2 regions of the Embleya sp. NPDC056575 genome follow, and region 1 is predicted to be linked to the other one. Evidence: riboswitches for the same ligand, from Rfam matches in the RefSeq annotation. Region 1 holds a riboswitch; the other holds the start of a gene.

What was found. A riboswitch is a leader RNA that binds a small molecule or an ion and turns the genes downstream of it on or off. The one in region 1 is predicted to bind glycine.
Region 2: another riboswitch for glycine. It lies ahead of gcvP (aminomethyl-transferring glycine dehydrogenase); the one in region 1 lies ahead of gcvT (glycine cleavage system aminomethyltransferase GcvT).

Annotation. Positions count from the first base shown of each region.
Region 1 covers NZ_JBHTVA010000046.1:79,996-85,653, reverse strand. The annotation lists gene gcvH (glycine cleavage system protein GcvH) at 1-181, opposite strand, end outside; gene gcvT (glycine cleavage system aminomethyltransferase GcvT) at 266-1,366, opposite strand; glycine riboswitch at 1,739-1,832, opposite strand; gene ACFRCG_RS31455 (AAA family ATPase) at 1,975-2,706, shown strand; gene ACFRCG_RS31450 (enhanced serine sensitivity protein SseB) at 2,737-3,453, shown strand; gene ACFRCG_RS31445 (enhanced serine sensitivity protein SseB C-terminal domain-containing protein) at 3,512-4,240, shown strand; gene ACFRCG_RS31440 (ABC transporter permease) at 4,626-5,621, shown strand.
Region 2 covers NZ_JBHTVA010000048.1:31,162-36,819, reverse strand. The annotation lists gene ACFRCG_RS31980 (MerR family transcriptional regulator) at 1-11, shown strand, start outside; gene ACFRCG_RS31975 (bifunctional nuclease family protein) at 172-645, shown strand; gene ACFRCG_RS31970 (MerR family transcriptional regulator) at 1,014-1,628, shown strand; gene ACFRCG_RS31965 (vancomycin high temperature exclusion protein) at 1,676-2,362, shown strand; gene ACFRCG_RS31960 (DNA polymerase IV) at 2,460-3,869, shown strand; glycine riboswitch at 3,941-4,037, shown strand; gene gcvP (aminomethyl-transferring glycine dehydrogenase) at 4,237-5,658, shown strand, end outside.

The DNA of each region.
Region 1 (5,658 bases):
ACTCCAGCTCGCCGCACGGCTCACCGGCGACGACCACCCGGCCGACCTCGGGAAGCTCGACGAACACCACGTCGCCGAGCGCCTCGGCCGCGTGCTGCGTGATGCCCACGACGGCGGGGGAGGCCGCCTCGTCGAGCCACTCGTGTTCCTTGCTGTAGCGCAGGTGCTGGGGTGCGTGCACGGGTCCATTCTCCATTCGAATGAGGTAAGTCCGTCCCTCAGGATGATTTGGGACGTTTTCCGGTGATATAGGAAGGGGTTCGGCTCAGCCGCGCTTGTAGAACGGCAGCGCCACCACCTCGACCGGCTCGGCCTTGCCGCGGATGTCCACCGCCAGCCGGGTGCCCGGTTCGGCCCGCTCCGCCGCCACGTAGGCCATCGCGATCGGCATGCCGAGCGTCGGCGACGGCGCGCCGGAGGTGACCTCGCCGACCCGCTCGCCGCTGTCCGCGTCCACCACCGGGTAGCCGGCGCGCGGGACCCGCTTGCCCGGCGAGGTCAGCCCGACCAGCGTGCGGCGCACGTCCGCCTCCGCCGCGGCCAGCGCCTCGCGGCCGACGAAGTCCTCGGGCTTGTCCAGCCGGACCACCCGGCCCAGGTTGGCCTCGTACGGCGTGGTGTCCCGGGTCAGCTCGTGGCCGTACAGCGGCATGCCCGCCTCCAGGCGCAGCGTGTCCCGGCAGGACAGGCCGGCCGGCACCAGCCCGTGCGGCTTGCCCGCGGCCAGCAGCGCGTCCCACAGCGCGACCGCGTCGCCGGGCGCGGCGAACAGCTCGAAGCCGTCCTCGCCGGTGTAGCCGGTGCGGGCGAGCAGCACCGGTACGCCCGCGACCTCGGTGCGCAGGATCGCGTAGTACTTGAGCGCGGGCAGGTCGGCGTCGGTCAGCGAACCGACGATCTCCGTCGACGCGGGCCCCTGCACGGCGAGCAGCGTGTACTCCTCGGACGCGTCGCGCACCGTGGCGTCGAAGTCGCTCGCGCGGTGCTTCAGGCTGCCCGCCACCACGTCGGCGTTGGACGCGTTGGCCACCACCACGAAGTGCTCTTCGCCGAGCCGGTACACGATCAGGTCGTCGACGATGCCGCCCTCCTCGGTGCAGATCATCGTGTACCGGGCTCGGTCGATCCCGATCTTCGAGACGAAACCGACCAGGGCGTGGTCGAGCGCGCGGGCGGCATCCGGGCCGGTGACCTCGATCTCGCCCATGTGGGTGAGGTCGAACAGGCCGGCCGTGGTGCGCACCGCGGTGTGCTCGTCCCGCTCGCTCCCGTACCGCAGCGGCATCCGCCACCCGGCGAAGTCGGTCATCGTGGCCCCGAGCGCGTCGTGCACGGCGTCGAGCGGGGTCCGGCGGTCGGTGGTCATGCGAAGACTCCTTCGAAGGGACGCCGGCGGAAGCCCCCGGCGGGCGCGGACCGGTCCGGGGCATGCCGGACGGCGCGGACCCGGGCGCGGGCCCGAGGTGCGACGAAAGGTGACGGGTGCTGCGGCCCGTACCGGAACGAGGACGGGCCCCGGATCAAGAACCGGAACGAGTACGAGAACGAATTCGAGGACAAAGGGGGCTCCCTGCCATGGCGTTCAGCCCTTTTCGGCCAAAGTCGGTCGAAAAGTGGGGTGCCCTCCCCTTCTGTCATCGGAACCTGAGAGCTTCATCCCGTCCGCCGCTGCCGCGTCGGACCGGGATTTGCACCGTGGGTGAGCCGCACCGACGGTGCGCCTGCTTTCCAGAAGTGCCTGACCCATGCGGTATCGGTGCCTGAGAGATTCCGGGGAGGAGTTGCTCCTTCGGCGCCCCGCTCGATGGCGAGGACTCTCCCGCGTGGGGTCGACGGCCGTTATGTGGTTGTGCCCGGCATGCTAGCGCGTGTCGTCAATCCCCCGCCGGGGCCGGGGAGCGCCGGCGCCCGCTCGCGCCCTCGGTACGACACCATGCGCAGGGCACGTGGGTTCGGGACATCAGGGGAGGATTCGTGGAGACGGATTCGGCGGGGGCGCATACCGGCGCCGCGGCGGGCGGCGTGTTGACCCCCCGGTCCGTGCACGACCTGCGGGAGGAGCGGCATCGGGCGGGGGAGCGGGACGGGGTCCGGCAGGTGGACGTGCTGTCCTACCCGGCCTCGTGCGTGCTCGTGGTGACCGGCCTGCCGGGCGCGGGCAAGAGCACGCTCCTGGCCCGGGTGGTCGCCGCCGGGCCCGCGGTCGCGGTCCTGGACGCCGACCTGGTCCGGGCCCGCTGGGCGATGCGGGTGGGGCGGCTGCCGTACCGGGCCTACCGACCGCTGGTGCGGCTGTCGCACTACGGCGAGGTGGCCCGGGCGCTGCGCGGCCCCGGCGCGGTGGTCGTGCACGACAGCGGCCGCAATCCGATCCTGCGCCGGATACTGGTGCGCGCGGCCCGGCGGCGCGGCATCCCGGCACACGCGCTGCTCCTGGACGTCACGGCCCATCAGGCGCTTTCCGGCCAACGTGCGCGCGGGCGCGGGGTGTCCACCGCGGTGTTCGCCCGACACCACCGGGAATGGCGTGCGCTGCTCGCCCGGCTCGCCCCGTGGCTGGACGCCGGACCCGCCCTCGCCTCCGCCCCGGGCGGCTTCACCTCGTGTGTACTGCTCGACCGCCCGGCCGCGCGGCAACTGCGCCGGATCGTTTTCGCAGACCCCCTACCCGGACAGTCCCGACGGCGGGACGCGGGCAAGTCGTAAACTGCGCCGGACACCAAGAGGAGCACCACCATGCCGTTCCCGGCCAATCCCGTGGAGAGCGCGCTCGTCGCGGCGATGCGCGACCCGTCCCGGGCCGAGGCCCTGTTCGAGGCCCTCGCCGAGGCGGACGTGTGGGTGCCGCTGCCCGAGGGAGGCAGCGCCGCCGACACCGAACTGACCCTGCCCACCGCCGAGATCGACGGTCTGCCGTACGTGCCGGTGTTCTCCTCGGAGGAGCAGTTCCGCCGGCTCGCGGGGCCGATGGCGGGCACCGTGGCGCCGATGCGCGAGTTCGCCCGAGGGCTGCCGCCGCACATCGGCATCGTGGTCAACCCGGGCGGCGAGGCGGGCATCCCGATCCCGCCGCCGGGTGTGCTGGAGCTGGCCCGGTTGCCAGGTGCGGCCCACCGCGGCGCACGGGTGCGGCTGTACGAGCCCGACCAGGAGCCGATGGACTTCCTGATCGCCGCCGCCGCCGAGTTCATCCACGTCCCCGTGGTGCTCAGCGCCCGGCGCGGCCTGGGCGAGGTCGAGTCCGATCCGCCGGTCCTGTTCGTCGGCGTCGAACTGGACCGGTGGCAGGAGGAGGACCGGCTGGCCGCGGTCGGCGCCCTGGAGCGCGCGCTCGGCCGCGCCGCGTGCCCGTGGCCGGTCAACGTGGTGCTTCTGGACGTGGCGCAGGATCCTGTGGGGGACTGGATGCTGGAGCGGACCCAGCCGTTCTATCTGCGGGCCGACCAGCGCTGAGCCCGTCCGGCCGCGGCCGGCGTCGGTGTCGAGATACATGGGGTTCGGGGAGGACGTCGTGAACCAGGTCGAGCAGGCGTTGAGCCAGGTGGCCCCCGGGCGCTACGACGCCTACGAGCGGCTGTTGCAGGCGCTCGTCGGCGCGCCCGTGTGGATGTTGTTGTGGCAGGGGCAACCCGGCAGCCCGGACGCGCAGTACGGGAACATGGACGTGGCCGGATGGCGCTACGCGCCGGCGTTCACGTCCGAGGAACAGCTGCGTCTCAGTGGCTGGGACCGCTCGTTCGAGATCTGTCCGGTCCCCGAGATCGCGTCCTCGCTGTACACCGACCGCTGGGGTCTGTGGCTGAATCCGCACGCCCAGGGCGGCGGCGTCGGCGTGCCCTACCTCGACCTGCGCCGCATCGTCGGCGGTCTGGACCGACTGATGGCCGGCCCCCTGGAGGTCGGCGAACCCACCTTGTGGGACCCGGCGTTCTACTCCCTGCTCGGCGGTCAGCTGTTCCAGACCCAGGTGGTGCGCGCCGCCCACCGGGCCTGGGTACGCCCCACCGTCGGCCCCGAACGCCTCGTGATCGGACTGCGCCTGACGGACAATCAGCCCGCCACGATGCAGCGTATGCGGGACGCGATGGCCCGCGCGTCGGCCGCCGCGCCGCCCGGTCTGACGCTCTCCTCGGTCGCGCTCGACGACCCCTTCGACCCGATCGCCGCGTGGATGCGCGAGCACACCCGGCCGTTCATCGGCATCGACATGCTCGACGAGGCCGCCCGCCAGGGCCGGTGATCGACATGCCCGACGAAGGCGCCCGTCCCGCACGGTGATTCACCCGGCCGCCGCGGGCACACACCACGCGCAGTGAGCGAAGATCGGCGGAACGTGGCGAGCCGGGGCAACAGGCAGTGATGCCCCCAAAAAACTGACGTCACGTCATCAACCGCTGCCTTGTTGTGATTTCGTGACCGATCTACGCGGATCAACCAGTGAATCGTGTCTGCGTAATCACGGTTCAGTAAAGGTATTCCTCCACCCCTGTTCGTGACCCGCGTCACGGAGGAGTCTCACCCGGACGACAGATCCCGAAGATCATCGGGATCGCAATGCCGGGTATGGCGACGGGACGCGGCGATCCCGAGCCGCCGTCGCATCCGTGAGCGGGGAGGGTCGATCCATGACGGCACCGATCGAGACCACCGGTGTGGCCCGAGAGGCGCACCCCGAGGCGATCGCCGAGGCAGCCGGCGCACGCATCGAGGGTCGGTCGCTGGGTCAGATCGCGTGGGCCCGATTCCGCCGCGACAGGGTCGCGATGGCCGGTGGCGTGGTGATCATCGTCATGGTGCTCATCGCGATCTTCGCGCCGCTCATCACCGACGTGATCGGCGGTGGACCCACCGAGTACCACGACGACCTGCTCGACCCGGTGCTGAACATCCCGACCGGCAGCTTCGGCGGCGCGAGTTGGGACCACCCGCTGGGTCTGGAGCCGGTCAACGGCCGGGACATCTTCTCCCGCATCTGCTACGGCGCCCGCGTCTCCATGCTGGTCGCCTTCCTCGCCACCCTGCTCTCCGTGGTGCTCGGCGTCGTCCTGGGCACCGTGGCGGGCTACTTCGGCGGCTGGATCGACGGGCTGATCAGCCGCGCCATGGACGTCTTCCTGGCCTTCCCGCTGCTGCTGTTCGCGATAGCCATCGGCAGCAGCCTCCAGGGCGAGGCCTTCGGCCTCCACGGCGACACGCTCCGCATCACCGTGCTGATCTTCGTGATCGGGTTCTTCAGCTGGCCGTACATCGCTCGCATCGTCCGCGGCCAGACGCTCTCGCTGCGCGAACGCGAGTTCGTCGAGGCGGCGCGCAGTCTCGGGGCCACCGACCGGCACATCATCTTCAAGGAGCTGCTGCCGAACCTGGTGGGTCCGATCCTGGTCTACTCCACGCTGCTGATCCCGACGAACATCCTGTTCGAGGCCGCCCTTTCCTACCTGGGGGTCGGCGTACAGGAACCCACCGCCTCGTGGGGTGGCATGCTCTCGGCGGCCACCCCCCGGTACCAGGACGCGCCGATGTTCATGGTCGTCCCCGGCGTCACCATCTTCATCACCGTGCTCGCGTTCAACCTGCTCGGCGACGGCCTTCGAGACGCCCTCGACCCGCGCAGCCGCTGAATATCCCGCAAGTCCCCACGAGGAGGCACGACCAGCG
Region 2 (5,658 bases), on a different contig from region 1:
TGGGTCGCTGACCGGCGCGCCCGCTCGGTGCCCTACCCCGGCGTACGGTCGCCGCCGGGCCCCGGACCCGCGCCGGCTCCCGGCGGCGCCACGAAGAAAAAACGACGAATCCCCGACCAATTCGGCCCCCGGGGATCGGTCACCGACAGCCGAGCGCGCTAGTGTGGCGATGTGAACGAGCTAGAGGTTGTGGGCGTCCGGGTGGAGATGCCCTCTAACCAGCCGATCGTGCTCCTACGGGAGACGGGGGGCGATCGTTATCTCCCCATCTGGATCGGCCCGGTAGAGGCGACGGCCATCGCGTTCGCCCAACAGGGCGTGGTACCCGCGCGTCCTCTGACGCACGATCTCTTCCGGGACGTGCTGGAGGCGTTGGGGCAGGAATTGACCCAGATCCGGATCACCGACCTGCGTGAGGGCGTGTTCTACGCCGAGCTGGTCTTCTCCGGCGGCGTGGAGGTCAGCGCGCGCCCGTCGGACGCGATCGCGCTCGCGCTGCGCACCGGGACGTCGATCGTGGGCAGCGACGCGGTCCTGGACGAGGCCGGCATCGTGATCCCCAACGAGCAGGAGGACGAGATCGAGAAGTTCAGGGAGTTCCTGAACGACATCTCGCCCGAGGACTTCGGCACCACGAGCCAATAGCCGGCCCGCCCCGGCCCGGCGCATCCTCGGAACCGTCGACCGACCCCCTCGCCTCCCCGGCGACCGGGTCCCGGTCGGCGGTTCTTCGCGTCTCGGGCCTGATCAGGGTCGATCGGTTCCGGGCATAAGCGATCAGTGGCAAAGCCGGCAGACCTACCCGTGTGCACCGGCTTCAAACCACTCGTGCGAGCAGCGTCACTCGGCGTGCCGAACGGCCCGGTCGTTGACGCGCTGTTGGTGACTGCCTACCGTCGAAATCGACAGTTCCGGGATGACCCCTGCGCGTTGCACCTCGCCGCCTGCGGCCCGGGACTGAAAGAGACTCCTCGCGCCGTACCCGGGCGCGCGGGGACGAAAGGGAGGTCGGCGTGAGCAGCACCGGCGACATCACGGCGGCGGAGCGCGCCCGCACGGCACGTCCTCTGCCGGCGACCGACCCCGGTGCGGGCCTCCGGCGGCCGGACGTCGTCCCACCCGGCACTCCGTCGGAGGACGTGGGCTACCGCGGCCCGACCGCCTGCGCGGCGGCCGGCATCACCTACCGGCAACTCGACTACTGGGCCCGCACCGGCCTGGTCGAGCCCACGGTCCGCTCGGCCCACGGCCCGGGCACGCAACGGCTCTACGGCTTCCGCGACATCCTGGTGCTGAAGATCGTCAAGCGGCTCCTGGACACCGGCGTCTCGCTGCAGAACATCCGGATCGCGGTCGCCCACCTGCGCGGACGCGGCATCGGCGACCTGGCCGGGATGACCCTGATGAGCGACGGGGCGAGCGTGTACGAGTGCACGTCCTACGACGAGGTCATCGACCTGGTCCAGGGCGGCCAGGGGGTCTTCGGCATCGCGGTGGGGGCGGTGTGGCGCGAGGTCGAGGGCTCGCTCGCGCAGCTCCAGGGCGAGCACACCGGCACCGGGGAGCCGACCCCGCAGGTCCATCCGGGTGACGAGTTGGCCCGCAGGCGTCGAGATCGCGCGGTCTGAGCGGCGATACCGCCGATGGGAACCGGTGCGCGGGGCGGGACGTCCACGTGGATGTGCCCATTCGCCGCCCCACCCTGCCCCGCTCCCGGCGTGCCCAACGGCGCGGCTACCAGGCCGCCGTCCTGCTCACGGTGGCCGGACTGGCCCCGATGACGGGGCTGCATCTGTACGCCGGGGACCGGGTGCGCTCGGTGGAACGGGTGCCCGCGCGCGACGTGACGATGGTGCTCGGCGCGGGCGTGCGGGGGGATCGGCCGTCGGATCTGCTGGCTCGCCGCCTCGACGTGGCGCTGCGGCTGTACCGGACCGGCAAGACCCGGGTGATCCTGGTCAGCGGCGACGGCGGCGGCAACCGCTACGACGAGACCGGGGTGATGCGACGCTACCTCGTCGAGCGCGGAGTCCCGGACAAACGCGTCGTGAGCGACGATTCGGGATTCTCCACCTGGGAGTCCTGCATCCGGGCGAAGCGGGTCTACGGCATCGAGCGGATGATCGTGGTCACGCAGAGCTTCCACCTGCGGCGTGCGCTGGCGCTGTGCAAGGCCGCCGGCATCGATGCCTACGGTGTTCCGGACCGATCACTGACATGGGGCCACATCGGGCCCACCGTGTACGGAACCGGTCGCGAGGTGCTCGCCGCGATCAAGGCGACCGGAACGATCGTGTTCAAGCCGGACCCCCGGGCGACCACGCGCCCCAGCGACGCGATCCGGCGCGCCCTGGAGGACTGACCGCCGGGGCGACCGGCCGACGCCCGGTGCCTCGCTTCGGCGCGCCCGAACGATCGTTCACCGGGGATGTCGGACCGGTGCGTCATGATTGCGCGGTGTGAGACAGGCGCCGGGCATCCTCCACCTCGACATGGACGCGTTCTACGCGTCGGTCGAGCAGGTCGCCAAGCCCAGCCTGGCCGGCAAGGCGGTGATCGTGGGCGGCATCGGCGCCCGGGGTGTGGTGGCCACCGCCTCCTACGAGGCCCGGGTCTTCGGCGTACGCTCCGCGATGTCCATCGGCGAGGCCCGCCGGCGCTGCCCCAACGCGGCCTTCCTCAGCCCCCGCTTCGGCCTGTACCGGCAGGTCAGCGACACCGTGATGGAGCTGCTGCACCGGTTGTCCCCGCTGGTCGAACCGCTCAGCCTGGACGAGGCGTTCATCGACCTGGACGCGGGCCCGCACGGCGACGCCCTGGACACCGCCCGGGTCACCGAGATCGCCGTGCGCCTGCGCGCCGACATCCACGCCGCCACCGGCCTGACCTGCTCGGTCGGCGCGGCCACCTCCAAACTGCTGGCCAAGATCGCCTCCGAGGCGGACAAGCCCGACGGGTTGTGCGTCGTGGTGCCCGGCAGCGAACGGGCGATGCTCGACCCGCTCCCGGTGCGCGCGCTGCCCGGGGTCGGCCCGGCCACCGGCGACGTGCTGCGCCGGGCCGGCCTGGACACCGTCGCCGACCTGGCCGCGGTGGACGAGAGCGAACTGGTGCGCCTGTTGGGCCAGGCGCACGGACACGGCCTGCACGTCCTGGCCGCGGGCCTGGACGCGCGTCCGGTGGTGGCCGACCGGGACGCCAAGTCGGTGTCGGTCGAGGACACCTTCGCCACCGACCTGGTCGACCGCGAGCGGATCACCAGGGAATTGGACCGCCTCTCGATCCGCTGCGTGGAGCGGCTGCGCGCGGCCGGCCGCTCCGGCCGCACCATCGTGTTGAAGCTGCGCCGCTACGACTTCAGCACGCTCACCCGTTCGGAGACGCTGCGCGGCCCCACCGACGACCCGGGCGTGGTGCGCGAGACGATCCGCCGCCTGGCCGCCCAGGTGGACGTCACGGGCGGGGTGCGGCTGCTCGGGGTGGGCGTCAGCGGCCTGGCCGACTTCGCCCAGCAGGACCTGTTCGGCGCCGCCGACACGCCGGCGGAGGAGCCGGAGGACGACGACACGGGGCCGACGGGGGAGGAGCCCGTCGAGGCCGGCCCCGAGCGGGTCTCCTGGTCCCCCGGCCAGGACGTGGTCCACGAGGACTTCGGCCCCGGCTGGGTCCAGGGCAGCGGCGTCGGCCGCGTCACGGTGCGGTTCGAGGTCCCGGGCGGAAAACCGGGCCGGGTGCGCACGTTCGCGCTCGCCGACCCGGCGCTGCGCCCGGGGGAGCCGCTGCCCCTGCCGGGCACGGGCGGCCCGGGCGACCGGTCCGCCGGGTCCGCCGACCCCGGCCCGCCGCCTCCGCCGCCCCCGTCGACCTGACAACCCGCACCCCTCCGGCCTGGCGTCCCGTCCGCATCCGATGCCACGCTGATACCGTTGAAGCCGCCCATTACGTTCGCGCGGGAGAGTTCTCGTGTCGTCCGCACGAGGCGCCGAAGGAGCAACTCCTCCCCGGAATCTCTCAGGCACCCGTACCGCGTGGTCGTGGGCACTCTGGAAAGCAGGATCCGCACGTGGCTCGCCGAGTCGGGTCGGATCCTCGCCGACGGTGCAAATCGCGTTCGTGGGACCGGCCCCGCCGGTGTTCCGGGCGGGGTGAAGCTCTCAGGTACCGATGACAGAGGGGGAGGCCGGTGGGCGCGCGACCCGCGTGTCCGTCCAGGAGCGATCCAGGAGGCCTTTCGCGATGACACCGCGCACCCCTGCCCCGACGCGTGCTCACGCCGTACTCCCCTCCGGCCCCGGCTCGTTGACCGGCCTGGAGGCCGCGTCGCCGTTCACCGGCCGGCACATCGGTCCGGACACCGACGAACAGGCGAAGATGCTCGCCGCGATCGGCTACGGGTCCCTGGACGAGCTGACCGACGCGGCGGTGCCCGCCGCGATCCGCGCGCTCGCGGGCTTCGAGTTGCCGGCCGCGCGCACCGAGGCCGAGGTGCTGGCCGAACTGCGCGAGCTGGCCTCCCGCAACACCGTGCTGACCTCGATGATCGGGCTCGGCTACCACGGCACCTTCACCCCGCCGGTGATCACCCGCAACGTGCTGGAGAACCCGGCCTGGTACACCGCCTACACGCCCTACCAGCCGGAGATCTCCCAGGGCCGGTTGGAGGCGCTGCTCAACTTCCAGACCGTGGTCACCGACCTGACCGGCCTGGACGTGGCCGGCGCCTCGCTGCTCGACGAGTCCACCGCCGCCGCCGAGGCGATGACGCTGGCCCGCCGGGCCGGACGGGCCAAGAGCGACGTGTTCGTCGTGGACGCGGCCACGTTGCCGCAGACCATCGCCGTGGTGCGCACGCGCGCGCGGGCGCTGGGCATCGAGGTCGTGGTCGCCGACACCGCCGAGGGGCTGCCCGAGGGCGGCTGCTTCGGGGTGCTGCTCCAGTACCCGGGCACCGACGGTCTGGTCCGCGACCTGACCCCGGTGATCGAGGCCGCGCACGCGCAGGGCGCCCTGGTGGCGGTCGCCGCCGACCTGCTCGCGCTCACCGTGCTGCGCGCGCCCGGCACGATGGGCGCCGACATCGCGGTCGGCACCACCCAGCGGTTCGGGGTGCCGATGGCCTTCGGCGGCCCGCACGCGGGCTACCTGGCGGTCCGCGAGAAGCTGACCCGCAGCATGCCGGGCCGCCTGGTGGGGGTGTCGGTGGACGCCGACGGCGCGCCCGCGTACCGGCTCGCGCTGCAGACCCGCGAGCAGCACATCCGCCGGGAGAAGGCGACCAGCAACATCTGCACCGCGCAGGTGCTGCTCGCGGTGATGGCCGGGATGTACGCGGTCTACCACGGGCCGGACGGCCTCGCCTCGATCGCGCGCCGCACGCACCGCTACGCGGCCGTGCTGGCGGGCGGGCTGCGGGCGGGCGGCGTCGAGGTGGTGCACGGCGACTTCTTCGACACGGTCACCGCCCGGGTGCCGGGTCGGGCCGAGCAGGTGCTCGCGGCGGCCCGCGCGGCCGGCGTCAACCTGCGTCCGGTGGACGCGGACCACGTGGCGATCACGTGTGACGAGACCACGCTGCGGGCGCACGTCGAGGCGGTCTGGGGCGCGTTCGGGGTGAGCGGTGACGTGGCCGCGCTCGACGCCGAGACCGCCGACGCGCTG